DNA from 2 places in the Cohnella herbarum genome. Region 2 is predicted to be linked to the other one. Evidence: riboswitches for the same ligand, from Rfam matches in the RefSeq annotation. Region 2 holds a riboswitch; the other holds the start of a gene.

Region 1 (15,075 bases), 860 kb from region 2:
TACGAGTCGTTCCGATCCCCCGGTTGACATACAGCAGGTACGGCCGTTCCTTTCGCTGGCTGTCATGGATGAGATACTTTCCTTTAAGGTACTTCCTTCCGAGACGGGTTCTGACCAAAGCTCCGACAAGCGGAAGCGACACTTGCCCCCCATGACTATGTCCCGATAGTTGCAAGTCGACAGGGAACCGCGTCAATCGGTCGGCAACGTCGGGTTCATGAGCGAGCAAAATATTAAATCCGTCTTTATCCAGTTTGGATAAAGTAGATTCAGCATTCGGCTTGCCAAGTACGTAATCATCCAGACCGGCAATCGTAATCGAATCGCCGCCGGGTAACGTAATTTTCTCCCTCTCGTTGACGAGCATCTTGAATCCCGCGCGGCTAAGGAACGAACCGGAGCTCCGAGTTTTCCTTCCGTATCCGAAATCGTGATTGCCGTAAACCGCATATTTGCCTAGCGGGGCTTGAATATCTGCCAATAGGGGAGAAGGATCATATTTGGCGATATTATCTGCACTTCCGGCATCGTGCAAATCTCCGGTAAACACGACGATATCCGGACGTATAGTTTGAATAACGTCGACGAGCTGCCGAAGTCTAGGAAGAGTGAATTGGGGGCCGAGATGGGTATCGCTGAATTGCAGGAGCGTGACTCCCTCGAAGCTTTCCGGAAGAGACGGGGAATAAACCTCAAGTCGGGTTATGGACAAGCGTTTAGGAACGATGGTAAATCCATAAGCGTATATGAATACAATTATAGCGGCAAAAACAGTCGCTAACCCTAAGAACAGTTGAACATGCATTTCTGATCACCTTTCTTTCTGTAGTTAACTTAACATGTTGGCGAATGAAATTGAAGTGTGATATTGATCACAGTGTCCTTCCCCTGCTCAAGGTTAGAATAGGAAGACGTCTAGGCATCGGGGGAGAAACGGAATGCACAGCAAATTCGGCATCGTTAAGAAAATGGTTATCGGCATCACGGTCGCTTCTTCGGTTACATACGGGACAAGCGCGTTTTTCCTGCTCGTGCTTAAGGATATGTTCACGGGAATACCCGGGTGGCTATTCGTACTCCTTACGCTTCTTATCGGCGTTTTCTGGACTGGGTTATTCGGTTATTTCGCCGCGAGATGGCTATTGAAGCCGCTATTAGCTTTAACGGCTGCCGCGCAGGAAGCCGCAACGGGAAACCTTGGAGTTAAGGTTGCTACGAGCCGTTCGAACGACGAGCTTCAGACGCTCGGAGAAGCTTTCGGGCAAATGCTTGGGCAACTTAAGACGATCATCACGGAGATCAAGGACAATACCCGCCTTACGGATACTCATGTGAAGGAATTGCAAGAAGCGATCGGTCAGGCGACGGGACAGATCGAGCAGATGACGAACGAGTCGGAGGCGATAACGTCGGGGACGCAAAGGCAAGCGAACTCGGCAGACAGACTGCACCATGACGTCGAGGAAATGTCGCATGCGGCCGATCGTATGAGCGAGGAAGCTAACGCCGCGAGAGAGCGGGCTTGGCATATGAACAATGCCGCGAAGCAAAGCGAGGAAGTGTTCCGCTCATTAGTCGGAGGCATGCATCAGTTGACGGAGTTAAACCGGGATGCGATGGACGTCGTAGCTACGCTTAGCGGATATGCGAATGAAATCGGCGCGATCTCTAACGTCGTTGGCGACATAGCCGACCAAACGCATTTGCTCGCCTTGAATGCTTCCATCGAAGCGGCAAGAGCCGGCGAAGAGGGCAGAGGATTCGATGTGGTCGCCCAATCGGTTAAATCGCTTGCGGATGAAAGCGCCGTCTCGGTTAAGAATATCCGTAAGCTCATCCAGCAAATCCAGAGCGAAGTGACGCGGGCGGTCGGACATATCCGCGCGCAGCACGAAGTGTCGGAGCGGGAAGCGAGAAGAGGGGAAGAGTTCGCGACCGCATTCCATGAGGTTAACGAACAGGCGCAGCATGTGGTCGGAATCGTGGAAACGATGGCCGGCGATCTTATCGTGCAAGCGCGACAGGCTACCGATCAATTAAACGAAGCGAGACTTGTCGCCGAAGTGGCGGAGCAAATTCGTTTAGGCGCGCAGCAAGTGTTCTCGGCATCGGAGGAGCAGACGGCGGTTATGGAAGAAATATCCGCTTCTACGGATTCACTACGCGCCAAATCGAAGGATTTGCGAAGCAAAGCGGAATTTTTTAGATACTAAATAGGTTCTAGCGCGGAAAGCGGGTGCGGAAGAGATGAAGTCGATGAACAACGCAATGAATGATACGGCTACCGAATATCGAACGCCGGATGGGGCGCCAACGGATATCGTTATTTTTACGATTACTTCGAGGGAGCGCTTATCCAGGAAGAAATCGCTCCCTATTAGAGAGTTGAAGGTATTGCTGATCGAACGGGGAAAATGGCCCTTCGCCAATCAGTGGGCATTGCCCGGAGGATTCGCCACCGAGACGGAAACGATTCATGAATGCGCCAAACGCGAGCTGAGGGAAGAAACGGGAGTAGAGGGAATTCATATTGAGTACTTCAACGTATACAGCTCGATGGGCAGGGATCCGAGAGGGTGGATGATCTCCCATGCGTTCTTCGCGTTGGTGAACGAAGCCTATCTCTCGAATCGCAAAGCCGCGGACGATGCGGCAGGCGTGAAGCTGGTTCCTGTCTCCGAGGCATTGGAGATGCCGCTAGCCTTCGATCATAATCGGATTATACGGGATGCCCTGGAGCACATTCGGCTAAAAATGTTAACGACTACGATCGCCAAGCAGTTCCTGCCGAAGGAATTTACGATGAGCGAGCTGTATCAAGTAATCGAGACGGTCGTTCCGGATTTCGTCGAAAAAAATTTCATTCGAAAAATCACTTCTACGCAAAGCCGTAAGGGTATACTGGAAGTTGTAAAGGACGCTTACGGTAACTCCAAAGGATCGAATCGCTATTCCCAACGATCCGCGCAGCTTTACCGTTTTACGGAATACCAGCCTCAGCTGTCCATTTACAGCTAGGCTTTATTTTTTAACCATTGATCCTGTCAAAATCATATCATCAACTCAGATGAAAATAAGGAGAGGGCCGCAAATGAAAGCATTGATCGTGATCGATTACACCGTCGATTTCGTTGTCGGGAAGCTGCCTGTCGGTAAGCCTGGGGTTGAGATCGAGACTCGGATCCTCGAGATTGTCGAACAATTCGCCAATAATGGAGACGACATCGTAATGGCGGTAGATCTCCACGAGGAAGGAGACGCTTATCATCCCGAGACGAAGCTGTTTCCTCCCCACAACATTCGGGGAACGGAGGGCAGGAAGCTCTACGGCAAGCTAGAAGATTGGTATGCCGCTAATGAGCGGCTTGTTTACTGGATGGATAAGAAACGGTATAGCGCTTTCTGCGGAACCGATCTGAAACAGAGGCTTCGCGAGCGAAATATCGTTGAAATTCACCTTGTCGGCGTCTGCACAGATATTTGCGTGTTGCACACTGCCGTGGATGGCTACAATAAGGGGTTCCGCATGATCATCCACGAAGACGCGGTAGCTAGCTTCAATCCGTTAGGGCACGAGTGGGCGATCGGACATTTCGAGAAGGTGCTTGGCGCTCGGATTGCAAACAAGGGGAGAGGCACCGATGAATGACGCGAACCTAACGCTACATACGGATAAATATCAGATCAACATGATGTACGCGCACTGGAAAAGGGGCTCGATGAACGAGAAGGCCGTGTTCGAAGCGTATTTTCGCAAGCTGCCTTTCGGCAATGGGTTTGCCGTATTCGCGGGGTTGGAGAGGATAGTCGCGTACATTCGATCGCTTGCGTTCAACGACGAGGAAATCGAATATCTCCGTATGCAAGAAGAAAAATACGATGAAGATTTCCTCTTGGAGCTGAGGAAGTTCAAATTTACGGGCAACCTGTTCGCGATGAGGGAAGGTACGCTCGTCTTTCCGAACGAACCGCTCGTTCGGGTGGAAGCGCGCGTGTTCGAAGCGCAGCTTATCGAGACGGCGATGCTGAACTTCATGAACTATCAGACGCTGATCGCGACTAAGGCGGCTCGGATTAAACAAGTCGCGACGAATGAACGCCTGCTTGAATTCGGGACGCGTCGCGCGCAGGAGGCGGATGCGGCGGTCTGGGGAGCTAGGGCGACTTATATCGCCGGGTTTCATGCGACGTCCAACATGCGCGCGGGCATGCTATTCGGCATCCCGAGTTCGGGCACGCATGCGCATTCCTGGGTTCAAGGTCACGATAGCGAAGAGGAGGCGTTCAAGGAATACGCCGAAGCCTTGCCGGATCATGTGACACTGCTCGTAGATACGTACGATACTTTAAGGAGCGGCGTTCCTAACGCGATCAAGATCGCAAAGGAGCTGGAGCAGCGAGGCAAACGTCTGAAAGGAATCCGGCTCGACAGCGGCGACTTGGCTTATTTGTCTAAGCGGGCGAGGAGCATGCTGGATGAAGCGGGATTCACCGATGCGCTAATCGTGGCTTCCAACGATCTTGACGAAGACATCATCGCCGAGCTTAAGGCGCAGGGCGCGAGAATCGACGTCTGGGGCGTCGGAACGCAATTAATTACGGCTTTCGATCAGCCTTCCTTAGGGGGCGTATATAAACTCGTCGCAAGAGAGAAGAACGGCATCTTGGAGCCGGTCATCAAGATTTCGGGCAATCCGGAGAAAATATCGAATCCAGGCGTGAAGGAAGTCTATCGTGTCGTGAACCGACAGACTGGAATGGCGGTTGCGGACTATATGTGTTTACCCGAGGAAGAGGAAGAAATTCGCAAGGGGCAACCGATCAAGCTAAGCGATCCGCTTCATCCTCACCGGTCTATACTTGTTGAAAATTATGAAGCGATTGCACTATTGCAACCTATTTTCGATAAGGGAGAGTTAGTCTACGAGTTGCCTAAGTTGGATGAAGCGCGAAGCTTTCATCAGGACCAACTCGGCCATTTCTGGCCCGAGCATCTCCGCAAGTTGAATCCGGAAATGTATCGCGTCTATTTCAGCCGTTCGATATTGGAATTAAAGACAGAGCTGTTGAACAAGTATCAAGGTTAGTTACCGCAAGACATAAATGGGTACAAGTTATGCTTGACACTGACACGGTTAGTAGCCTATCCTTTCCTTCTACATCTTGAGGGTAACAGGGGAGAGAAATTCGTGTCATCGAAGACGTCGCTTACGCTGTTGTTGGTTAATATTTTTCTGGCCATGCTTGGCATCGGCCTTATTATTCCGGTTTTGCCCGAGTTTCTGAAAGAATTCGACGCCGGCGGACAAGCCGCCGGTTACTTGGTTTCGGCTTTCGGTTTGACGCAATTCATGTTCTCGCCGATCGCGGGCGAGTGGTCGGACAAATACGGCCGCAAACCGATGATCGTTATCGGACTTAGTTTGTTCGCGCTGTCTAATCTCTTGGCGGCTGTAGCAGGCGATTTGACGATACTTTTCGTGTCAAGGTTAATCGGAGGAATCGGCTCCGCGGCTTTGATTCCTTCCATTATGGCTTATTTGGCCGATATTACGACGGACGAGCAAAGAGGCAGAGGTATGACGCTGTTAGGCGCAGCCATGTCTTCCGGATTCATCATCGGTCCGGGAGTCGGAGGGTTACTTGCCGAATTCGGGATACGGGCGCCGTTCTTCGCCTCTGCGGGAATCGGTCTAGTCGCGATGTTATGCAGTTTGGTTCTGTTACCGGAATCTTTATCCCCGGAACAAAGGCTGAGGCGCCGACAATCCAAGGATAAAAGAGAAAGCGTGTTTCGGCAACTGGCGTTGTCGTTTAAATCCAAATATTTTATTCTTTTGTTTATCGTTTTTGCTCTAACGTTCGGCCTTACGCATTTCGAAGCGATATTTCCGCTATTCGTCGTGCAACGATATGGATTTACTACTCGGGATATCGCCATTCTGATCATGGTTTGCTCTCTGCTGGGCACCGTTAATCAACTGGTGTTATCGGGCTGGCTAACTAGGCGCTTCGGGGAAAAGGCGATCGTGGATTACACGCTTCTGTTGTCGGCGGTCGCGCTCGTGCTTATGCTTTTGTCGGGAAATTTCTTCTACGTGTTGATCATTATGATGCTCTTCTTTACATTCAACAACATAATGCGTCCTACGTTAAACACCTTGTTATCGAAACAAGCCGGCGAGGATCAAGGATTCGTAGCGGGGATGAATAACGCCTACATGAGCCTCGGCAATATTTTCGGACCGGCGCTTGCGGGAATTTTATTTGACGTTCATATGAATTTGCCGTACTTGTTCGGAGCATTCGTACTGTTCGTCAGCTTCTTAATCGCGTTTAAGTATATTAGGAAATAGAAGGAAAGTTGCGATGGGCTAGCGCGGAATGATAGACTAATGGGATAGCCACAGCATTGAAAAACATCAAGTGAAAGCAGGCTGACCCTTGAGCATGATTAGAGTGGTAACCGATTCTACCGTCGATCTATCCGATGATATTTTACAGGAGTACGGCGTTGAAGTCGTCCCGTTATCCTTATGCATTGATAATGAAACGTTTCTCGATCGCGTGGATATTCAACCGACGGAATTTATCGAGAAAATGCAGAAGTCCAAGGAGCTTCCCAAGAGCTCCCAGCCTCCGGCAGGCGCTTTCCTTGAAGTATACGATCGACTGGGCGGCGATGGTAGCCAAGTTCTTTCAATTCATATGACCGGTGAAATGAGCGGGACCGTGCGATCAGCGGAGATGGGCGCGGAAATGTCCGAATCTAACGTAACCGTGGTGGATTCCCGATATATTACGAAAGCACTCGGATTTCAAGTGTTGGAAGCCGCAACTATGGCGAAGCAAGGCCGAAGCATGGCTGAAATCCTCGAAAGACTCGAACAGATTCGTCTTCAAACCCGGTTGTTCGTGGTCGTCGATACGCTGGACAATCTGGTTAAAGGCGGCCGAATCGGCAAAGGCAAAGCTTGGATCGGTTCCTTGCTGAAGATTAAGATCATCGCCACGTTAGACGGGGGAGAGTATACGCCTGTCGCGAAAGTCCGGAGCAAAGCGCATGTGATCGATTATTTGGCGAAGCAATTTGCGGAGGACGTGAAAGGCAAAGCGATCAAAGGAGTCGGGCTTGTGCATGCGGCTGGTTACGAACTGGCATCGAAGCTGAAAGACTCCATCGTCGCCATGACGGGATTCGATAAGATCAGTATCGAAGACACGACGCCGATCATTAGTACGCATACCGGCGTCGGGGCGATCGGATTTACTTATTATTTTGAGTAGGACAACCTATTGATTCAGCATGCGTTTATCGAAATCAAGCTAATCTATGATCGCCTTAGGGCGGACGGGGTTGGCTTTTTTAATGGAAAAAAAGGGGGAATCCGGACGGTTGTCGAATAGGAGATAGCGGAAAGTAATGGAAGGAGCTATAAATGTGGGGAAACTGAAATTTTCGTTAAGTTTTATTATGCTATGGATCGCTCTATGCCCGACGCTAATCGTCAATGCGGCACAGCCGGAAGCGAAAGAGTCAGTTGGGCTTGCCGAATTGGAACCGATAGTTCTGCCGAAGCCGCCTTTCCAGTATTACGTGAGCAAGTTCGCGGACGCCGGCCCTAAGTCAAAGAAAACCGTGAAATTATCGTTGACCAAGAAATCCGTTAAGAACCTCCCGTTCGACCAGAGTTTCGAGGATTACGCCTTGTTCGCGGACAAGGAATACACCGTTCCGAATTCCTATAGGTCCATTGCCGGGAATTTGCCGGAAGGAACTCCAACCGAATATCGAGGAGAGATGCTCGTTAGGGCGATAAAGGGGAAAAACGGCGTTTTTCTCATCTACGGACGCGATTTCGGCGAAAACCGTTACCTGGTCGCTATGGACAAGTCGATGACGAAGGTTTTGTATGCTTACGATTTTATCAATTACGCTTATGCACCCAAATACTTGAAGGCCGATTACGATTATATTTATGAGCAAATCCAGTGGGCTTACGAAGAGGATGGCATTCTTTACGTTTCGAATAGCCATCGGACATATGCCAAGAGTTCCAAGGGGATGAATGGATACGTTACGGCGATCCGTCTATCCGACAATAAAACGTTATGGAGATCCGCATCGCTAGTCGGCAATGCCCGTAGCTTCGAAGTCGTTGGGGATGTCATCTTGTCCGGCTACGGTTTTACGGCGGAGAAGGATTATCTCTACCAGATCGATAAGCGAACCGGCAAAACGCTCGACAGAGTCGCGTTAAAAGACGGTCCCGACTATATCGGCAAACAAGGAAACGAAATTGTCGTCTACGGATACTCGGTCGTGACCCGATTTCAGTTAAAGTAATTCTCATGCCCATGAAAAACCTCCATCGCCGCTTAACGTGCGGAGTTGGAGGTTTTATACGATTGCTGATTGTTAAATGATAGTATCCGAAAGCTGAATTCCCGCGTATTTGTTGACGAGTTGCACCCTGTTTTTAATGTCCATCTTCTTGAAGATGTTTGAAAGATGTTTTTTGATCGTAGCTTCACTTACGAAGAGGAAACCTGCGATTTCAATATTGGAATATCCTCGGATTAACAGTTCGATGATCTCCTTCTCGCGATCCGTCAGATGCGTTGGGTGCTGATCCTTTTGTTCGATTTCTTCTAGCAAACCGAGCGAAGCGATCATCGTATTCAGAAAGGGATGAAGTTTATCTCCGCGCGTGTCGGCAACGAAGACGGGGGTGGGCGTATGTTCGTCGTAGTCGTAGTGGACAACGCCGGATTCTTCGCATCCTAAGCTCGAGATGATGGCTTGAGACAAAGGGTGAGGCGGAGGCGAAGCAACGATATAACCGGGAGATAACATATGGGTAATGAAGGTGATCCCGGATGATTGCAACATTGTAGGGTCGGCGAAATCGTAGGTGTCGAGCGTTTTGATAAAATACCCCGCTCTGGACGATCTAGGCACCTTTAACTCGTTTTGCTTAGATTCGGGCAGATGGTTGAAGTAGTTCGATGAAAGCGGTTTGGCTTTCAAGTAGTCCAGCGTATATTCGTTAATGGGGATAATGACCGATAAACCGCAAATCGTGCCATGTGTATTACGGGTTAGCGTAACGAAACTTGGGTCGAGCTCGGTGAGCTCGTCCAGATCGACATGTTTTAATCCATAGAGGCTGTCCCGGACCGTAATACTGAACTCGACTTCTTCGTTCGTCGCTTTGTCCACGTACCGGACTTGTGTTTCCTTGGCGGTAGCATGGCGCTGCGCGATGTATCGTTCGGCTTCGGCACGATTCGACGCCGATAGAGGCTCTATCGAGTAGGTGATCGAAGTCTGGAAAAAGAACGATTGGATCAGTCTATCGCCGATGTAATAGAAACACTCGATATTTTCCCATGCTTCCAGCTTATCTCGCGCAGAGTTTTTGATTTTTTCGTAATAGTATAGAACGCATCTTTTCCACAACCGATCGTAATCTTGCGGAACAAGCAATCTCATATTTTCATTGATGGCATTGCGGAATAAATCATGCAGCAACCACCCCTGCTCGACCTTGCGGACGAACGAATAACCGATCAGCTTGCGAAAATACTCCGTCGCGACGGGTCTTCCCAATACATAGGATAGGGACTGATGATCGAAATGTCGCAAGACGGAAGCGGCTTCGACGATCTCGCGCATAAGAACGTTCGGAATTTCCTTTAACCAGATCGGCACAAGGCGATTGAGAAGCTCGTCATCCATGTATGTTTCATCCTGTAAGCTAGCGGTTAACGCCGTTGCGGCGAGTAAGCTAAGCGTTAATGGGTGACCGCCGGTTCTGTGCCAAATCCGGTTAATAAGATCATCTTGATGAATCCCGGATCGCATGAGCAATTGTTTGACCGAGTCGTAATCCAATTCTCCGAGAGGCATTGGAGTTATCCTTTGACGCTGAGAAGACTGAGCATACCATTGAGCGTTTAAGGGAGTTCTGCCGGAAATAAGGAGGAGCACGGAAGGGGCCAGATGAGCGACGAATTGTTCTCGCAGCCAATTTTCCATTTCGCCGACCTCTTCGAACGTGTCGAGAGCTAGAACGAGTTTGTTGTCTTTAGAAGTATTTCGGATCGTATTCAGGCATAAGTCGAGCAGATGATTAAGGTCTTCCGTGCTTTGGATGGATGGGATAGGATAACGGAGCAGACGCAGAAGATGCAAACAAAACTCGGGAGGATTACGGGTGAAGATCGGAATATCCAGCAATAGAAATTTGCTGCGTGCATCCGTGCTGAGACGCCGGAATTCATCCAACAAGTAGCTTTTTCCGATACCTCCGCTTCCATAAATATTAATAATTCGACTCTGGCCGTTATTAGCCGATAGATGTTGGAAGAACGTCTGGATTTCTTGATCTCTTCCCAAGAGAAGCTGCCGTTCCATTTCGCGATCGCATCCAATCTTATTTCGTATAAGAGATCGTCACTGAGCTTTCGCCCGGCATCTTAGAAGATTTGGCAATCGTGATGTAGAAGATCCAAGAGGCCGTGCTCCCGGTAAGGGAGACGCTATCCGTTACGGGCTCGTCTTCGTAGTTATATTTATTATCGGCAAGTACTTTACGATAACGTAGTGCCGTGTCCTTGAAATCGGTCGCTAGTTGATACGAGAGCTGATAGAAGCCGTCTCCTTTAGTTACTCCGTCGCCTGTTCGTACTGCGGATATTCCTTTGGCGCCTTCTAGAATCGGGATATCCGTCGGTACATCGGGAGGTAGAGTCGGGCTAGGTTGGTGGGCAAGCGCAGTCTTCGCGGTTTGTTGGTCCGACTGGCCGGCACCTTTTCCGTCAATCCATTCGGCAAGTTGGCTGCATCCGACGAGTAGGGATAAAGAGAGGATGGCAATCGAAACGATTAAACTCTTTTTATGCGCGGGACCCATGAATTCACTCCTTGCTCTGAATCAGATCATCATGATACAAATTGTATCAAATGAGTGAAAAATAAGCAACCGCATGGGTTAATTCTTAAGTTGAAAAGTGCTTGTCTGAACGGAATAGTTCCATTATGGCTCAATTGGTGCTCCATTCGGTAGCGCGTGTGGTCGCGTAACCGCCGGAAGCTTAGAGAAAGCCACAAATTCGGAAAGATAAAGTGGTTAGTGAACCCCTTTGGCGCCTAACCGATTGATGGGAACATGCTCATTGCGTCGACTCTAGGAAAAACCAGCTACTTACTCATCTAATCATTCGAAGTAAATAAATTTATGGATTTATACAATTAATTTCCAAGGAATCCCACCAATATAAGCAAAAAAGCGTACTTCGCGGACGTCACTGCTTTGGGAAGAGTGACTGTAATGAAGATAATGGAAAAGATCGCGAGGGGATGGAGATTGTGTTTCTATTGTGACTAATCTAAATGATGACTAATCTAAATGATTGCATTCACGAATAGGGCGGGCTATAATTCCAAGTGATCGATAACTCGTACCAATTGAATAGTTTAATATGCCTATGGGTGCCTTATCGAAAGCAACGATTAAGGTTAAAAGGGAAGCCGGTGCGAATCCGGTACGGTCCCGCCACTGTGGAATAGGATTTGGCCTTCGCATAGTTTCCGCTCGGATTCGGCGAATGGACTGGCGAGTTCCGTCGGAATCCTATCAGTCAGACGACCTGCCCTAGGCGCGGCAGACGAATTCCTTCGCGGATAAGGATACGGCTCACTCGGGAATTTACATAGCGAAAGATAACATTCCAATTCCCTGTTTGCTGAACCCTAGTCCGTGATTTGCGGTCTAGGGTTTTTTGGAACGATTAGACGGGTTACCATTCGATGAAATTCTACTCATATTAACGCTCGGTACAATTCTGAGTATGAAACGATGAAGATAAGGTGCTTTGAGTGCGCTGCGAGCTGGGTCGGTGAACAAACAGACAGCGCCGGGCATCCGTAGGTGGAGGTAAGGTACTCTCAGTGCGCTAAAGTAACGGATTATTTCACATAAAACGATCGAGAGAGGAAATGATCTCATGACTCCGAACGTCTCTCAACAACTGCAATTTATGACCCAATCCATTAAACCAATGGATTTAGATGCGATGGAGGCTGCTCAGCTTCGGCTGGATAGCTTGACTAAGCCGCCCGGCAGCCTGGGCAAGCTCGAAGCTATCGCCAAGCAAGCGGCGGGGATAACCGGAGAAAGCCTCCCGGATCTGTCCCGAAAAGCGGTTATCGTTATGGCGGGCGATCATGGCGTGTGCGAAGAGGGTATTAGCGCGTTCCCAGCCGAAGTCACGCCTCAGATGGTGCTGAATTTCTTAGGCGGCGGAGCTGCGGTTAACGTGCTGGCACGCCATGCGGGAGCGGATGTCGTCTGCGTGGACATCGGCGTAAACGCGGATCTGCAGCACCCGGAGCTTGTGTCGCGCAAGATCCGCAAGGGCACCGCGAACATCGCGAAGGGAGCTGCGATGTCCCGGGAAGAAGCGGTCGCGGCCATCCGCGTCGGCTACGACCTCGTGTGCGAGCTCGCCGCCAAGGGAACCCGCGTGTTCGCGACGGGAGAGATGGGCATCGGCAACACGACGCCGAGTGCCGCCATGCTTGTCGCTCTGGCGGGAATCCCGCTAGAGCAAGCCGTTGGCCGCGGCACGGGCATCGACGATGCCCGCTTGCGGCATAAGCGCGGCGTCATCGAGCGCGCGCTGCAAGTGAACGCCGCCGACCCGGCCGATCCTCTCGACGTCCTCGCGAAGCTCGGAGGACTAGAGATTGCCGGCCTCGTCGGCGTCATACTAGGCGCTGCCGCCAATCGCGCCGTAGCCGTCATCGACGGCTTCATCTCTTCGGCCGCGGCACTTGTCGCCGGCCGCCTTGCTCCGCAAGCTTTGCCATACATGATGGCATCACATATGTCTCTGGAACAAGGGCACGCCGGCATGCTGGAAGCGGTCGGATTGTCCCCGATGATTCACATGGATATGCGTCTTGGCGAAGGTACGGGTGCGGTATTATGCTTTCATTTGATCGACGCGGCAGGAAAGATCATGCGGGAAATGGCAACGTTCGAGAGCGCGGGAGTGTCGCAATCATGACGGATAAATATGTTATCGCGGGTCATCGACCGGCGCGGACGTTGATGATACAAGGGACGGCATCGGATGTCGGCAAAAGCATCCTGACGACGGCGATATGCCGCATCCTTGTTCAAGACGGGTATGCCGTAGCCCCGTTCAAATCGCAAAACATGTCGCTGAACAGCTACGTGACGCCCGACGGTAAAGAGATCGGACGCGCGCAAGGCATGCAAGCCGATGCTTGCGGCATCGCGGCCACGACCGACATGAATCCGATCTTGCTCAAGCCGACGACGGATCGAGCTTCGCAAGTCGTCGTGCACGGAAAGCCGTACCGCACGATGGACGCATTCAGCTACCGCAACGAATATTTAGCCGAAGCCGGCCTTATCGTGAGGGAAGCCTTGAACCGGCTTCGCGCCGAGTATGATGTCATAATCCTCGAGGGCGCGGGCAGTCCCGCGGAGATTAATCTTAAAGATCGCGACATCGTGAACATGAGAATGGCGGGCTGGGCGGACGCTCCGGTTATTCTGGTCGCGGACATCGACCGCGGAGGCGTATTCGCTTCGATCGTCGGAACGTTGGAGCTTCTAGAGCCGGATGAACGGGCGAGGGTAAAAGGGTTTATCATCAATAAATTTCGCGGCGATGTCGGGCTGCTTCAGCCGGGTCTGGATTGGTTGGAAAATCGGACGGGCAAACCGGTACTCGGCGTCATTCCGCATATCGATAAACTGAGACTGGAATCGGAGGATTCCTTGTCGATCCAGACCTCTTCCTTGGCTGCCGGGACGGATGAAGAGCGATTGGACATCGCGGTCATCCGGTTTCCGCGCATTGCGAATTTCACGGACATCGATCCTCTCTTCGCGGAGAGGGATACGTCCGTGCGGTATGTGACTCGGGTCGAAGATTTCGGACAACCCGATATTGTCCTGCTCCCCGGGAGCAAAAACACGGCGGAAGACCTTTTGTTCCTTAAGGAAACGGGGCTAGATCTAGCCATTCTCGCTCATCGAGAACAAGGGGGATGGCTCACGGGCATTTGCGGCGGTTATCAGATGCTTGGACAAAAGCTGCTTGACCCGGATGGCATCGAATCCGGCAACGAGTATTTAGCCGGCCTTGGTTTGTTTCCGATGGAAACCGTATTCTCGCCGGACAAGAAGACGGAGCGCGTCTTCGGCCAAGCGATCGGATGGAGAATCGGTGAAAATAGCGCCGATAATAGCACTGAAGATGGACGTACATTCCCGATGAACGTACCGATCGAAGGATACGAAATCCATATGGGAATCACCTCTTTTATCCAATCCGTAGAACATCCGATGAGCATCGGACTAAAGCGGGAACCTGGAGTTTCGGAAACCCTGTATCATGAAGGGGCTCGATCGACGGACGGCAAAGTATGGGGAACTTATATTCACGGAATATTGCATAATGACGAGTTCCGGCGCAATTGGTTAAACGCGATCCGATCCGGTAAGGGCTGGATGCCGCTCGAAGGGCTATTAAACTTTAACGGGCTGCGCGAAGCGGAGTTCGATCGTTTAGCCGACCATGTGCGCCGGTATATGAACATGCCTAAAGTATATGAAATCATAGCAACGGGACAGGAGAACGGACAATGAGCGACAGCCCTATCGGAACCGAATTGGAGCCCTTCGGTCACGGGGGAGACCTTGTAACCGCATCAAGTCGATTCGGTATTCCTTCGAGCGAATGGCTCGACTACAGCGCGAACATTAATCCGTTAGGTCCGCCTGTTCAAGTGATGGGTGCCCTCTCTAACGGATTTCGTTCGATCGTCAATTATCCGGATCCGGCACATCGCGAGCTGAAGCGGTTGCTGTCAGATAAGCTTGGCGTCGCGACGGATCATCTGATCATCGGCAACGGCGCTGCGGAAAACATGGCTCTCGCCTTGCTTGGCTTGGATATCCGCTCGGTCGGCGTAGTCGCTCCATGTTTCTCGGAGTACGCGCAATTAGCGGAGCATTTCGGGGCGGAAGT
Region 2 (15,075 bases):
GAAGTATTGGCCCTATATTCTAACGATCGTGAACGTGTGGAAGAACGTCGGTTATCTGTGCGTCATCTTCCTGGCCGCGATTATCGGAATCGATCAAGAATATTACGAGGCCGCGACGATCGACGGCGCGAATAAATGGCAACAAATCAAGGGCATTACCGTCCCGTTGATCATGCCGACCATTACGGTGCTAACGCTCCTTGCGATCGGGCGAATTTTCTACTCCGATTTCGGGCTTTTCTACCAAGTGCCGCTGAACTCCGGTCCTCTGCAGCCGACGACGGACGTCATCGATACGTACGTATATCGCGGCCTGATGACGTTAGGAGACATCGGGATGTCTTCCGCCGCGGGCTTGTACCAATCTCTTGTCGGGTTTGTTCTCGTTATCCTGTCGAATTACGTCGTCAGTCGAAGAAACCGAGAACAGGCTTTATTCTGAGAAGAGAGGGGGACCCGAGATGAAATCGATACAAATGAATCAGACTTTCGTTCACGCCGTGTTATTCGTACTCGCTTGCGCTTGTTTGTTTCCGTTCCTGCTGCTGTTCATGTCATCGATCACGGATGAAAGCTCCATTATTCGCAACGGCTATTCGTTGTTCCCGGAACGCATCAGCATGGACGCCTACGCCTACCTTTGGACGGAAGCGTCCACGATGCTACGAGCTTACGGCATTACGGTATTCATTACCATAACGGGTACGTTCGTCGGGCTGCTCATCGCGGCTCTGCTCGCTTATCCGTTGTCGCGCAAAGACATGCCGCTTCGAACATCGCTTTCGTTCATCGTGTTTTTCACTTTGTTATTCAACGGGGGGCTCGTACCGACTTATCTCGTCTACACTGAGCTGTTCCACTTGAAAAACACGTTGATGGCGTTGATCATCCCGGGATTGCTTACGAACGGATTTTTCATTCTGTTGATCCGGACGTTCTTCTCGACCTCCATACCGGTTCCGATCATCGAATCGGCCTACATGGACGGGGCGTCGGAATTCAAAATCTTCTACCGCATCGTATTGCCGCTGTCGCTGCCGATCTTGGCGACGATCGGCTTGATGCTAACGATCAACTATTGGAACGACTGGTTTAACGCATTGATCTACGTGACCGACGCCAAGCTGTTCAGCATCCAAAGCTTGTTGAACCGGATGCTCAGCAACATTCAGTTTCTCCAGCAAAATACGCTAGGCAGTACGCAGGGACAAGCCGCGTCGCTGCCGACGAATGCGGTTCGCATGGCCATGGCGGTCGTCGGTATTCTGCCTATTGTCTGCATATACCCGTTCTTCCAGAAATACTTCGTGAAGGGGCTCACGATCGGAGCCGTTAAAGGTTGATCGGCTTTATCCGGACTTCCGGGTTCGGTGGCATACACACCATCATTAGGGGGATACGAAACATGTGGAGCAAACGCAAATCATCTACGATTCTGCTATCTGCGTTGTTGGCGTTAATGGCCTTGTTGGCCGCTTGCGGAAACGACAATAACAAGAACGGCGGGGCAACGGAAGGGGGAACGACGGCAAGCCCGGCGCAAGCCAACGAGAAGACGGCGAATTTGAAAATGGCTTACTTTAGCGTATCTAACACGAAAGACTTCAAAACGGTTCAAGACGCCATTAACATCATCGCGAAAGAGAAAATCAACGCGACCGTTGAACTGATGCCGATCGACGCAGGCTCATGGAACCAACAGATCAATTTACTGCTCGCGGGGAATGAGCCGCTTGACCTCATGCTAACGTCGACGATGTTTAATTTCAGCAACCAAGTCGCTAAGGGTCAACTGCTTCCGCTCGACGAATTACTCGAAAAATACGGCCCTACGATCAAAGACACGATGGAGCCGGCCATCTACAACGCGACGAAGATCGACGGCAAAATATACGGCGTACCTAGCGTGCGGGATACGGCGGCGGATTACGGATTGATCATGCGCAAGGATCTGGTCGACAAGCACGGGATCGATTTGTCCGCGGTCAAGACGTTTGCCGACGTGGAATCGATTCTCAAGACGATCAAGGACAAGGAACCGGGTATCTCCCCGCTTGTTCCACGGTCTCAGGCGCTTCCGATCGTCACCGATATATTGAGCGGTTCGATCGATATGCTCGGCGACAACATGGGCGTGCTGCCGCTCGCGAATAACGATACGAAAATCGTCAACCTCTATGAAACGCAGGAATATGCCGATGCGGTCGCTTTGGTTCGCAAATGGTATCAAGCCGGATACATCATGCAGGATGCCGCGACGACGCTGGAAACTTACAGCAGCTTGGTCAGAGCGGGCAAAGCGTTCAGCTATTTCTCCAACACGAAGCCCGGGTTCGAGCAGCAAGAGACAGGGCTGAACGGACACGAGATGGTCGCGGTTCGACTGACGAAACCGGTATCCAGCTCTTCGAACGCGACATCCATGATGATCTCGATTCCGCATAACAGTTCGGATCCGGATAAGGCGATGCAACTGATGAACCTGTTGTATACGGACAAGGAGATCGTGAATCTATTAACGAACGGCGTAGAGGGCAAGCACTACGTCAAGAACGAAGACGGCACGATTCAAACACCGGAAGGCGTCACGGATACCGGCTACCAATTCAACCAATGGGAAATTGGCAACAACGCGCTGTCGGCCGTGTGGAAAGGAACAGCGCCGGACATCTGGGAGCAGATGAGAGCTTTCAATAAATCGGCCACGTTCTCCAAGGCGCTAGGCTTTACGTTCGACTCGAACTCAGTGAAGAACGAAGTGGCGGCGGTCACGAACGTCGTCAACCAATACAAGGTCGGACTCGAGACGGGCACATTGGATCCTTCGACGCTGGGCGATTTCAACGGGAAGTTGAAGTCGGCGGGACTCGATAAAATTATCGCCGAGAAACAAAAACAGCTCGACGTATGGGCGGCATCGGAAGAAAAGTAAATACGAACCACTAAGTTCCGTTGTTCCGCCTCCATTCCGGGCTGGGCGCAGCTCACGTTCAACAACGTTCCGGTCATGAGGGGGTCAGTTGAAATCGATATAGGTTTCGCATAAATAAAAATCAATAGAAATAGCCACCCGTTAGGCGGTGGCTATTTCTATTGATTTTGCTCTAAACCTCGTCAATACGCACGGTTTCATCGTATTTTACGGCCATTTTGTATCATCTAGATATTGATCGTTAGTACCAACAAATACCTCTATACATACTGTATCTTGGAATATTGAATCGCATGTGCTACAATTGCTTTACTTCAATTACATATCTGTTTCGGCTAGGTACACTAAGGTAGCTTAATAGGGAAGCTAGTGCGATACTAGCGAAGTCCCCGCATCTGTAACGCTGACGGACGTTCGAATCTACTGTGCAATCGGCAGGGGAAGGGGACGCCGGGACGAAGCGAAGCCAGATGGACCTGCCAGACCGAAACGCTGTTTGCATTTCTCCGGGGGCTGAGAAATGAAGCGAATATAGCGGGATTTTCGGCAACGCTTGCGGCATGAAGAATGCGCATGTTCGGTTGCCGAAAATAACCACGCGATTCGGTAGAACCCCCCGGAGACGAGGGTGTTCTTTTTATTTGCGAATACGACTAGAGGAGACGAGAAGATGAAGCTTTATACAAGAACGGTATGTCCGAAATGCATGTGGATCAAATCAGAATTACAACGCGCGGGCGTCGAAGTCGAGATTATCAACGTCGATCATGACGCGGAAGCGTTTGAGAGGCTCGTGGCGGCAGGCGCGATGAGCGTGCCGGTCATGGAGGTCGAAGGCGAGTTCATTTTCGATACGAACGACATGGTCAAGCAATTGGAGAAAGCGAACGTATGATTGCCTTCGCGAGCCGTACGGGAAACGTTCGCTATATCGTTTCGCGGCTTCAATTGCCGGCGATCGAAATCGCCGATGACGTTAAGCTGACGCAGCCTTTTTTGCTGTTCACCTATACGGACGGGCTAGGCGATGTTCCGCGAATCGTGAAGGAGTTTATGGAGCGGTGCGGCGCGTATTGCCAAGGAGTGATCGTAAGCGGAAACAGCAACTTCGGCCATCGCGTATTCGGGGCGGCCGGCGATGCCCTTGCGCGGCAATGGCAAGTTCCGCTTGTCCGTAAAATCGACTTGCGAGGCTTCGCCGAAGATTACGAGGCGATTCGCCGTTATTACGAGCATGGTTTCCGGGAGGAGAGAGTCGGATGAAGTCTTATCTAAAGTTGAACAACGAAGTTCTTAATCAATACAGCCGGACGGGAAAGCTTGATCTCGTGAAAGACAAAGAGGCGACGCGCCGCTATTTTCTGGAGCACGTTAACGTAAAGTTGCGATATTTTATCGATACGGAAGAAAAAATTCGGTATCTTGTGGACGAAGGGTACTACGAAGCTGGCTTCCTTAAGCAATATTCGATGGAGTTCATCGAGCGGTTATACGAGAAAGCGTACGCGTACGAATTTCGTTTTCCGTCGTTCATGAGCGCCAGCAAATTTTATGAGAGCTATGCGATGAAGAGCCGGGACGGCGAGGAAATTCTCGAGAAGTACGAGGATCGCATCGTTATTATCTCTTTGTATTTAGCGCAAGGGGATGAACGGCTGGCGGAACGGGCGGTCGAAGCGATGATGTCGGCTTACCAACCGGCGACGCCGACCGCGCTCAATAGCGGCAAGATGGCGCGAGGAGAGCTCGTTAGCTGCTTCAAGTTGACGATGGACGATTCGATGAACAGTATTTCACAGAATATCGGATACTGCCTGGAACTGTCTCGCTTAGGCGGCGGTGTCGGGGTTAACTTAACCGACCTGCGACCGCTCGGGGATCCGATCAAGGGCATTCTTAACCGCGCGAGCGGGGTTATGCCGGTAGCCAAGCTTCTGGAGAACTCCTTTTCCTATTCGAATCAACTTGGCCAGCGTAATGGCTCCGGTGTTATCTACTTGAACGTTTTCCACGCCGATATCGAGAACTTTATTTCCGCTAAGAAACCTAACGCTGACGATAAGATACGGCTAGCGACGCTTTCGACGGGCATTATCGTGCCGAATATTTTCTTCGAGCTGATGAAGCGCGATAAGGATATGGTGTTGTTTAGTCCGTACGACATATATAAGGAATACGGCAAACGGATGTCTGAGCTCAGCATTAACGAGATGTACTACGAGCTGTTGGACAACCCTAACGTTCGCAAAATCAAGCGCATCAATGCGCGTAAATTGTATACGGAAATCAAGAAGGCGCAGTTCGAATCGGGCTATCCGTTCGAAGTGTTCGACGACCACGTGAACGACAAGCACCCGTTGCGCAATTTAGGCCGGGTGAAGATGTCGAACCTGTGCACGGAAATTTTGCAGGTTCAAGAAACCAGCGTCATCCACGACCACGGGACCGACAACGATTACGGAATGGACGTATCTTGCAACTTAGGTTCAATTGACATACACAACGCGACGCGTGAGGCATCCTTCGGGCAGTTGATCGACACGTCGATGCGATTGTTGTCCAATGTGTCGCTTATGACCGATATCAAGAACGTACCGTCCGTTTCGAAAGCGAACAAAAGCATGCATTCCGTCGGACTTGGCGTTATGAACTTGCACGGACATTTGATCTCGCAAGGATTGGCTTACGGATCGAAAGAATCCGCCCTCTTTATTGACGCATTCATGGAGGCGCTCAATTATTACTCCTTGGTCGCATCGAGCCAGATCGCCCAAGAACGCAATGAAACATTTTACGGCTTCGAGCGAAGCGATTACGCCAACGGAAGCTATTTCGATGCGTATATCAGCAAATCCGACGAGGAGCTGCCGGTTGAGGTCATCAAGGCGTTAGGCAACGTCCCGTTGATTACGGCGGAGATGTGGGCCGAGCTTAAGGAACAGGTCATGGAACACGGATTATTCAACGCGTACCGGCTGGCTATTGCGCCGACCGGAAGCATTTCCTATATCCGCAACAGCACGGCTTCGATCGCTCCTTGCACGGAGAAGGTTGAAATTCGGGATTATGCCGACAGCCGTACGATTTATCCGATGCCATTCTTGACGAACGATAACATCGCGTTATACAAGGAAGCCTATGAGATCGATCAATTCCGAATGGTCGATTTGTACGCGGCCGCGCAGCGTCACATCGACCAAGGAATTTCGATGACGTTGTATGTGACTGATCAATGGACGACCGAGCAATTGGCGCGTCTTTATATCTATGCATGGATGAAAGGGATCAAGACGGTGTATTACGTGCGTCAGCGTCTTCAGACCATCGAGGAGTGTGTGTCGTGTTCGATCTAAAAGCGTTCGAAGCCGTAAACTGGAATCGAAGCCAACAAGAGCTGACGAAGGTATTCTGGGATCAACAGTGGAAACAAATTTGGTTTCCCGAAGAGATAGCGGTCAGTAAAGATTTGAAGCAGTGGCAGGATTTCGCGCATCAGGATACGTACAAAAAGGTGTTCGGCGGCCTTACGCTGCTAGATACGATTCAGACGAATATCGGGATGAACGAGATCGCCCGCCATGCTCCGGATCTGCAAGAAAAGGCGCTCTACACGGTGTTTGCCTCGTTCGAAGCCATTCACGCGAAGTCGTACTCTTATATTTTCACGACATTATGTACGAACGGCGAGATCGACACGATCTTCAACTGGGTAAAGCAGAACGAGTATTTGCAGTACAAAGCCAAACGGATCAGCGACGTCTATCTCGCGATCGAAGAAGGCGAACCGGTTACCCTATGGAAGGCGATGTTCGCTTCTGTTATGCTGGAGTCGTTCTTGTTCTACTCGGGCTTCTTCTTTCCACTATACTTGGGAGGCCAAGGCGTGCTTCGTAATAGCGCGGAGGTCATCTCGCTCATTTTACGGGACGAATCGATTCACGGCGTAGCTATAGGTTTCTTTGCTCAACAACATTTCAAACAATTTAGCGCGGAGCAAAAAGAGCAGCTGACGGTTTGGGCTTACGAGTTCTTGTTGGACTTGTACCATAACGAGCTGAACTATACCAATGATTTATATGCGGAAACCGGATTAAGTCCGGACGTGAAAAGCTATATCCGTTATAATGCGAACAAAGCGCTGATGAACATCGGCTTCGAGACGATGTTTCCGGACGAAGAAGTGAACCCGATCGTCATGAACGGGATTAGGAACGAAGGTTCCACTTACGATTTCTTCTCGCAAAAAGGGTCTACGTACGCGGTGGCGAAAGTCGCTCCGATTACGGACGATACGTTCAAATTTTAAGCGCATAAGCTACACTAGGAAGGCGTCTTTCCTCTAAGTATCGGGGGGAGGCGTCTTTTTGCCGTTGACCCTCGTAATCGAATAGCCCTTCCCTCAACTGGTAAACCTAACGAATGTTTCCAGTCGCGCCCAAAGGGGGAGGGAGAAGCATGAGAAAGAGCCTGGACGATCGAGAAGAGACTTCGGCATCTTCGCCTCTGTCCATAAAACTGGAGGAAAACTCGAGGGAACTGGCGGAGCGATTCGCCGATTGCTCGGATCTCGAGATGAGCGGATGGAGCTACGGTCCGCGCATGGAGCAGAAGGCTCTGACCGTCTGCTTCGACACGTTGGTCAAGCCGGTCCGCAAGAACGAGCTTCGAATCTCCTTGCAGAACCTTGTCGCGCATCGGCTCGGACCGGCGGAGTCCGTGACCGTGGAAGACGTCGTCCGCCATTACGAAAGGCACGGGATATCGGAGTCCGGAGCCGACTTGATCGCGAGGTTCGATCAGGCGGCGCAGGCCGTCCTGGGAGGCAAAGTTCTCGTGTTGTTCGACGGATGGAACATGGCGTTGGCCTATCCCGCCCTGGACGTCGAACAGAGGCAAACCTCGGAACCGATCAACGAGCCGAGCGTCCAAGGTTCTCACGCGAGCACGATCGAAAGCCTGGACCGCAATGTCGGCGTAATCCGCAATCTGCTCCAATCCTCGAATCTGAAGTTCGAGTTCCGGACCGCCGGGGCGGAGAGCAGACGAAAGATCGCCTACGGCTATTTGGACGGCTACGTTAAACCGGAAATTCTGCTCGAATTCAAAAAGAGAATCTCGGCAATCGACCAAGAAGAAATTCTCGACGCGACCTACCTGGAAGATTGGGTAGGGGAAACCCGATATTCTCCTTTTCCGCTAGCGCGCTACACGGAGCGACCGGATACGGCCGTAGCCGCGCTGCTCGACGGCAAAATCATCGCCCTGGTAAACGGCAGCCCGTCGATCTTGATCTGTCCGGGAACTTTCATGGAATTTTTCGTGGCGAGCGACGATTACTATTACCGGCCCGTATTCTCTTCGCTCATTCGAGTCTTGCGGGTCGCTGCTTTTATCATCGCCTTGATGCTTCCCAGCACCTACATCGCGTTGTCCACGTTTCATTCCGAATTGATTCCGACCGTTCTTCTTCTTGCGATTCTGAACACGAGGGAAGGGATTCCTTTTCCGGCTTTCGTGGAGGCGCTCATCATGGAGTTTTTCTTCGAGTTGCTGCGGGAAGCCGGTATCCGGCTTCCACGTCCGATCGGCTCGGCCGTCAGCATCGTCGGCGCCCTCGTGATCGGACAAGCCGCGATTCAATCGCAGATCGCTTCTCCGGTCATGGTCATTGTCGTCGCCCTGACCGGCATCGCGTCGTTCGCTTTCCCGCAATACAATATGGCCATAGCGATACGCATTTTGCGTTTCCCTTTGATGTTGTTGGCCGCGACGTTCGGAGGTCTCGGGATCATGGTCGGTTTCTTGCTGATTTATCTTCATCTCGCCGTTCTTCGTCCGTTAGGACAGCCCTACTTGGCCTCCATCAGCCCGTTGGATCTCGCAGGCCTTAGGGATGCCTTATTCGTTCTTCCGAAACGTCTGTTGCCGCAGACTCCCGGAGATCGCCGAATGAGGCATAGAAGAGCCGGAAGGGGAAAGGAACGTTGAAACGTTGGTGTGCATCCCTTACGCTCGCGCTTTCGTTGCTCGCGGTCTCGGGCTGCTGGGACAACAACGAACTCGACGAGTACGGATACGTTCAGGCGGTCGCCATCGACTCGTCCGAGGACGATCTCATCCGGTTAACGACCCATTTCTACAATCCTTCGAACAAGACGGAGATGAGCGGGAGCGCGAAATCGTCCACGGCGAAGGGCATCAATATCGTCACTAGCGCGGAAACGATCTTCGAAGCGGTGCGCGACGTTCCGCTCAAATTCGGCCGCAAGGCGAAATGGGATCATATGCGCGTGATTTTGATCGGAGAGAAGCTGGCTCAATCGAGGAACATCCGGGAAATCCTCGACTATTTTTCAAGAGACCACGAGCCGAGGGGAACCGTGCTCCCGTTGATCGCGGAAGGAGAGGCGGCGGACTTTCTGAACATTCGTCCGTTCATCGAACAGACGATCGGCCAGCAGTTCAAGAAAATGGAAACGAACGGGGCGATCTACACCGGAAAAACGACTAAAATCCCGCTATACGAGCTGGCCATCCAAATGAAAAGCCCCTCCAAAACGTCGGACATTCCGTTAATCCGCATAACCGATTCCGGGAAAGAGGCCGTCGTATCGGGCATTGCCATTCTGAAAGATAGCAAGCTCGTCGACGCGCTGCGCGGGAAAGACACGGAAGCCTATCTGATGCTCGTCGACAAATACGAGAGCGGCGTGCTGGAATTTCCGTGCATCGGCAACGCGGAAGGGATGGATCGCCGGATGGAATCGATCGAAGTGATCTTTTTCCGCAGCCGATTGATTCCGCACGTGCATGGCGACTCCGTGTCGGTCGACGTGCGCATCGAAATCAAAGGGACGATCGGAGAACTCAAGTGCTCACGCTTGAAGTCGGTCGAGGACGCGGAGCTATTCGAGGAGAAAATCGCCGAGCAGGTGCAGCGGCGCCTACATCACGCCATCTCGATATTCGAACACCGGAAAGCGGACTTGGTTGGAATCGGCAATCGGATTTACAGGAAAAACCCGAAGCAATGGAAAACACTAGAACCGAGTTGGGACGAGATTATCTCCCGTTGCAGATTCGATATCCACGTGGACGTCGAAGTCTTGAGCACGGGCCTGAATGTCGGTACGCCATTCGGTTATAAGGAGAAGTAGCCGTGTACGGAAAAATCGCCTGCTTCGTCGCGCTTCTCGCGCTTATGTTCGCTAGCGATTGGTCCCAGCTCGCGCAAGCCGTGAAGAGAGACCGTAGAACTTACGGGACGTTGCTGGCGGCGATCGTCTATCTCGGATTCCTCAGCGTGTCGGAGTTTCATTGGCCGAATCTGAACGACGCCTTCGATCTGCTCGCGAAACCGGCCAAGCAACTGGTCCAGTGGATGAATCCGACCGTTGCCAAGCAACAGCCCGCAGAGGGGGAATCGCCATGAACGGTTCGGAACGCGTTAGTTCGCTTCAGATGATGGTTTTGTTTCTGTTCTTCATGACGGGTTCGTCCATCGTCATCGTTCCGGCACCACTGACGAACGTCGCCTCCAACGGGGCTTGGGTCGCTTTGCTGATCGCACTGGCCGCCGGTATGGCTCTTCTGTACGCGGTTCTGTATATGTACCGCCGGTTCCCGAACGAGAGTCTGGTCGTCTATAGCCGTTCGTTAATCGGCAACGCGTTGACCTTTTTGCTGCTCGCTCCCTTCCTCGTGGTCCTGTTCTGGAACGTCGCCGGCATCGTCATCGAGATCGGCATCTTCTTCAAGAGCACGATGTTGAAGGAAACCCCGACCTACGCGGTCAACTCTTTGCTATTCGTAACGATCGCCCTGACCGTGCGCGCCGGTCTCGAGACGATGTCCCGCATGGCCGCGATGCTGTTGATTCTCATGTTCGCGTTTATCGTCGTCGTTTGCCTTCTGGTCGCGAACCTGTATCATCCGGAATATTTGCTTCCCGTCATGCCTGACGGGATAGGCCCCGTGCTGAACGCCGCCTACATCGTGTACGGGTTTCCTTATTCCGAGCTGGTCGTGTTCGCGATTCTTCTGCCGTGCGTCAAGGAAAAGGAATCTCGCAAGGTCGGCAAACATCTGTACTTGGCGCTGACGATTAACGGTTTAACATTGCTCGCTTCGATCGTCTGCAGCATCATGGTGCTCGGGCCTCTGTCAGGCGATCTCAAATACTCGCTCTACCAGCTTGCCCGTCTGATCTTCATCCAGGAGATCATCGAACGGATCGAATCGGTCATCGGCTTCTCCTTGATCGTAGGCTTTTACTTCAAAGCTTCGATTTTGCTGCTTATTCTGGTCCGAATGTTGACGCAACTTCTGAAACTCAAGAACGAACGCATGATGGTGTTTCCCGTGGCGTTCGTCTGTTTGCTGCTTTCTCTGACGACGTATACGAACGAAGCCGCGCTCGAGGAGATCGTCAACACCATCTGGCCCCTATTGAACAACCTCGTGTACGTGCTTCCCTTGCTGCTGTTAGCGGTCGTCTCTTGGTTTCGCCGGAAAGGCGTATCCGGGAGACGACCGCGGAAGGGGTGAAAAGCGGCGGGGCATTCGTTTTCCATCGTCACTTGATCGAATTCCATTCCTCCAGCAGGATGCCGTACTTCAACTCGTTATCCCAGCGCCCGTCTTTGTAACGCGTTTTCCGGATTTCTCCTTCCTTGCTCATGCCGATCTTCCGCATGACCTTCTCTGAACCGCCGTTGTTGGCATTGCAGCTCGCGCTGATCCGATGAAGCTTAACATGATTGAATCCGAACTCCAGAAGCCTGGACCCGATTTCCGAAGCATACCCTTGTCCCCAGTGTCCGGGGTCCGAAAAAACCGAATAAAACCGTTCGAAATCCTCTTCCCGGAACTCCCTCCGATATCATTGAACGATCTATCTGTCACAAGAACGTCATCGGATATAGCCCTATCGAGTTATGTAAAAAAGTTGGATCCGTTCTAAAATAGTAGTGAAAAGTGAAACTAGTCGTTGGATTGGAGTGAGGGGATGGGAAATCTATTCGGTAGGTTGCTGCTAGCAATAAGCGTAATATTGGTTGTTTTGACTGGTTGTGGTTCATCTGCGAGCACGGGAGACCAGGATCCCAAAAATGTAAAAGTAGAATTAAGCACGATCCCGGAGCAGGCTCGTTCGGGGGAAGAAACGAATCTTCAGGTTACGATCACAGGGTTAGTAGACGAGAAAAACACCGACGTGCAGTTTGAAATCCGTCATTCGGATAACAGCGGCTTACCCGATCTGATTCAAGAGGTCGAATCAAAAGGAAAGGGAAAGTATACGGCTCCGTACGTATTTAAGAATGCAGCAAAATACGATGTGTACATCCATTTATACAATCAAGATATTCATATTACAAAGAAAAAACCGCTGGTTGTGATGGAATGAAAAACAAGCTTATTAAGTTGATCTGTTTAACAAATGCAATATTGTTCATTTCGGTTGCTTCGATGCTCGGTGCGGCTCACTCGAATAGCGCAGAAGCGCCTTCAAGAGCGTTGCAGAATTTGATAGACGATGCCAAGCCGGGCGATACGATCGTGCTTGAAGACGGGAAGTATCTGGGGCCGGCCATCATAGATAAGAAACTGACGATTAAAGGGAGCCGCAAGGCAGTCGTAACCGCTGACGGCAAGCAAACGGTTATCGAGATTCGTTCGAACGATGCCGTTATTCAGGGGATATCGATTGTTCAACAGGTAGCAGGTGAATCGTCGGCTATTGTTGTGAAGTCAGACTACGTATCCCTAGAAAATCTTTCGATCGAGACGCGAGGTTTCGGTATTATGCTTCGCAATGCAGACAGAGGGATGATCAAGAATAATCGGATTAGCTGGTCAGGGGCGAATAACAACGAACAAGCACGTCTAAGCAAGAAGAACAATGGTATTGACCTTTACGATTCTCATGACAACCTCATCGAATCGAATGAAATATCGGACTTGAGAGACGGGATCTATCTTGAGAACAGTCATCGTTCGATAGTCGTGGACAACAGGATTTACCGATCGCGTTACGGCATTCATTGCATGTATACGAATGGGACCCTTGTTACGGGCAATCAAGGAGAGTATAACGTCACGGGGGCTATGATTATGGGGGTTCGCGACGCTATCGTTTCCGACAATTCCTTCCGGAAACAAAGCGAGAACGTCAATTCTCAAGGCCTGTTATTGTTCGATGTCCAGACTTCGCTCATAGATAGCAATATCGTCGAAGGCAACCGAGTCGGCATTTATATGGAGCAATCCTCGGACAATCGGCTAATTAATAATTCCGTTTGGCGCAATTTTATGGGCATCCAATTTCTCGAATCGGGTAACAATGAATTTCATAATAACCAGTTTATATCCAATGTGATCGAAGCCGAAGCGCTGGAGAGCAGCGGCAATCGTATGGAAAACAACTATTGGGATGCCGTACAAGGACTAGACTTGAATCATGACGGTTTAAGCGATATCCCGTACGCGATTAATCCCTTCTATCAACAATTGATTCAGAAGACGCCGGCTTATCAGCTATTCTTCCAATCTCCGAGCACGATGTTCTTAAGCAATTTGTTCATGAACGATAGGGATTCTTGGGCGACGGATGCTTTTCCTCTTATGAGCTTGCCTTCCGCATCGGCAGATAGAACCCATCCCTCGCAGGAATCCCGTGCTTACATGCGGATCGTAAGTTTGATTCTACTCATTGCTTCTCTAACCATCATATACAAAGGGGTAATCAGAAAATGAAGAAATGGACACTTGGTTTGATTCTCGTAATGGCGTTCGTCGTATTGACGGCATGCGGAGGAAAGAAGTACGAGGCGGTTCCCATTAATGAAGACGTGGACGTATGCGTCATCTGTAAAATGCAAGTTAAAGATGATGCGTATGCGACGCAGCTTACGACTAAGGACGGAAAAAACTATAAATTCGACGACATTGGCTGCATGAATGAATGGAAGAAGACGAACGGGACGGACAACATCGGGATGGATTACGTTCGCGATTACAATGATAAGGATTGGGTTGAATTCGAGAAAGCAACTTATGTGTATGACTCGTCACTTCGCACGCCTATGGCATACGGGATCGTAAGCTTCAAAGATAAAAAGTCCGCAGAAGCCTTCATAGCGGAGCAAGGCGTAGGAAAGCTGATGAATGCGGACGATCTTGCTTCCCATACGTGGGAGCAAAATAAAGACAGCATGAACATGGGAGATATGAACGGGGAAATGGGATCCGATGGCGAAGGCCACATGGACGGCGAAATGAGCGGAGATTCTATGGAAAAGACGGAGAAATAATAATGTCCGATATGTTGCAAGTCGCTAAACGCGAGATTAAAATCGGTTTTCGAAATCCGTGGGCATATTCCTTCTTAGCCTTGTTTTCCGTATTCAGCCTTTGTTTGCTGCTAATTAATGCCCAAAACGTTGTGCAAGGATACTCCGGAACAACAGGTTCCATGCTTAGCCTTATTCTATACTTGTTACCCTTGATGACCTTGTTCCTTGGTTCCTTCTCCTTAACCGCGGAGAAGGAGGAGGGGAGTTGGCAGTTACTATCCACTTACCCTCTTGGGACGTTATCTTTCGTTGCAGGAAAATACATCGGCTTATCGGTTGTTCTGATTACGATCGTCGCCTTTGGTTATGGACTGATGGGGCTTGTTAGTCAAATCACGGGAACCGGCTTCGATTCCAAAACCTACTTTTTGTTTTTGGCATTCTCGGTCGGATTGGTTTTATTATTCCTGGCGATATCCATGATCGTAGGCTCCTTGTCGCGAAACCGCTGGCAAGCGATGACGATTAGCGTTGCCATATGGTTTTTCCTCGTTGTCGGATGGTCTACGATACTGATTGCGATACTCGGAAGCTTGCCATATTTGTGGATCAAACCGATCTTGGTCGCTTTAACGTTCGTTAACCCCGCGGAGTTAGTCCGGTTATTCGTCGTAATAAAGCTCGGAGGAGGTTCCGTCCTCGGTCCGGAATATTATGAATGGGTCATTTGGGTGCGCCAATCTTCCGGTACTTTTCTATTCTTGGGCGTCTGTATCGCATGGATTGTACTCTCTATGGGGTTAGTCTATTGGATATGGGAAAGGGGACGATCGCGTGGATGAATCGCTC

What was found. A riboswitch is a leader RNA that binds a small molecule or an ion and turns the genes downstream of it on or off. The one in region 2 is predicted to bind cobalamin.
Region 1: linked by a shared signal. The riboswitch ahead of cobT (nicotinate-nucleotide--dimethylbenzimidazole phosphoribosyltransferase) and the one ahead of HH215_RS06330 (glutaredoxin family protein) in region 2 are both predicted to bind cobalamin.

Annotation. Positions count from the first base shown of each region.
Region 1 is NZ_CP051680.1:590,963-606,037, forward strand. It holds gene HH215_RS02320 (metallophosphoesterase) at 1-805, opposite strand, end outside; gene HH215_RS02325 (methyl-accepting chemotaxis protein) at 939-2,213, shown strand; gene HH215_RS02330 (NUDIX domain-containing protein) at 2,257-3,018, shown strand; gene HH215_RS02335 (cysteine hydrolase family protein) at 3,092-3,649, shown strand; gene HH215_RS02340 (nicotinate phosphoribosyltransferase) at 3,642-5,087, shown strand; gene HH215_RS02345 (MFS transporter) at 5,190-6,356, shown strand; gene fakB (fatty acid kinase binding subunit FakB) at 6,445-7,287, shown strand; gene HH215_RS02355 (hypothetical protein) at 7,442-8,347, shown strand; gene HH215_RS36795 (helix-turn-helix transcriptional regulator) at 8,420-10,420, opposite strand; gene HH215_RS02365 (hypothetical protein) at 10,440-10,919, opposite strand; cobalamin riboswitch at 11,478-11,677, shown strand; gene cobT (nicotinate-nucleotide--dimethylbenzimidazole phosphoribosyltransferase) at 12,013-13,077, shown strand; gene HH215_RS02375 (cobyric acid synthase) at 13,074-14,693, shown strand; gene cobD (threonine-phosphate decarboxylase CobD) at 14,690-15,075, shown strand, end outside.
Region 2 is NZ_CP051680.1:1,455,718-1,470,792, reverse strand. It holds gene HH215_RS06345 (ABC transporter permease) at 1-442, shown strand, start outside; gene HH215_RS06340 (carbohydrate ABC transporter permease) at 462-1,343, shown strand; gene HH215_RS06335 (ABC transporter substrate-binding protein) at 1,406-2,932, shown strand; cobalamin riboswitch at 3,253-3,430, shown strand; gene HH215_RS06330 (glutaredoxin family protein) at 3,603-3,827, shown strand; gene nrdI (class Ib ribonucleoside-diphosphate reductase assembly flavoprotein NrdI) at 3,824-4,195, shown strand; gene nrdE (class 1b ribonucleoside-diphosphate reductase subunit alpha) at 4,192-6,285, shown strand; gene nrdF (class 1b ribonucleoside-diphosphate reductase subunit beta) at 6,273-7,238, shown strand; gene HH215_RS06310 (spore germination protein) at 7,388-8,920, shown strand; gene HH215_RS06305 (Ger(x)C family spore germination protein) at 8,917-10,089, shown strand; gene HH215_RS06300 (hypothetical protein) at 10,092-10,364, shown strand; gene HH215_RS06295 (GerAB/ArcD/ProY family transporter) at 10,361-11,479, shown strand; partial or broken gene HH215_RS36970 (GNAT family N-acetyltransferase) at 11,622-11,783, opposite strand; gene HH215_RS06285 (filamin/ABP280 repeat domain-containing protein) at 11,940-12,338, shown strand; gene HH215_RS06280 (right-handed parallel beta-helix repeat-containing protein) at 12,335-13,687, shown strand; gene HH215_RS06275 (nitrous oxide reductase accessory protein NosL) at 13,684-14,244, shown strand; gene HH215_RS06270 (ABC transporter permease) at 14,247-15,068, shown strand; gene HH215_RS06265 (ABC transporter ATP-binding protein) at 15,061-15,075, shown strand, end outside.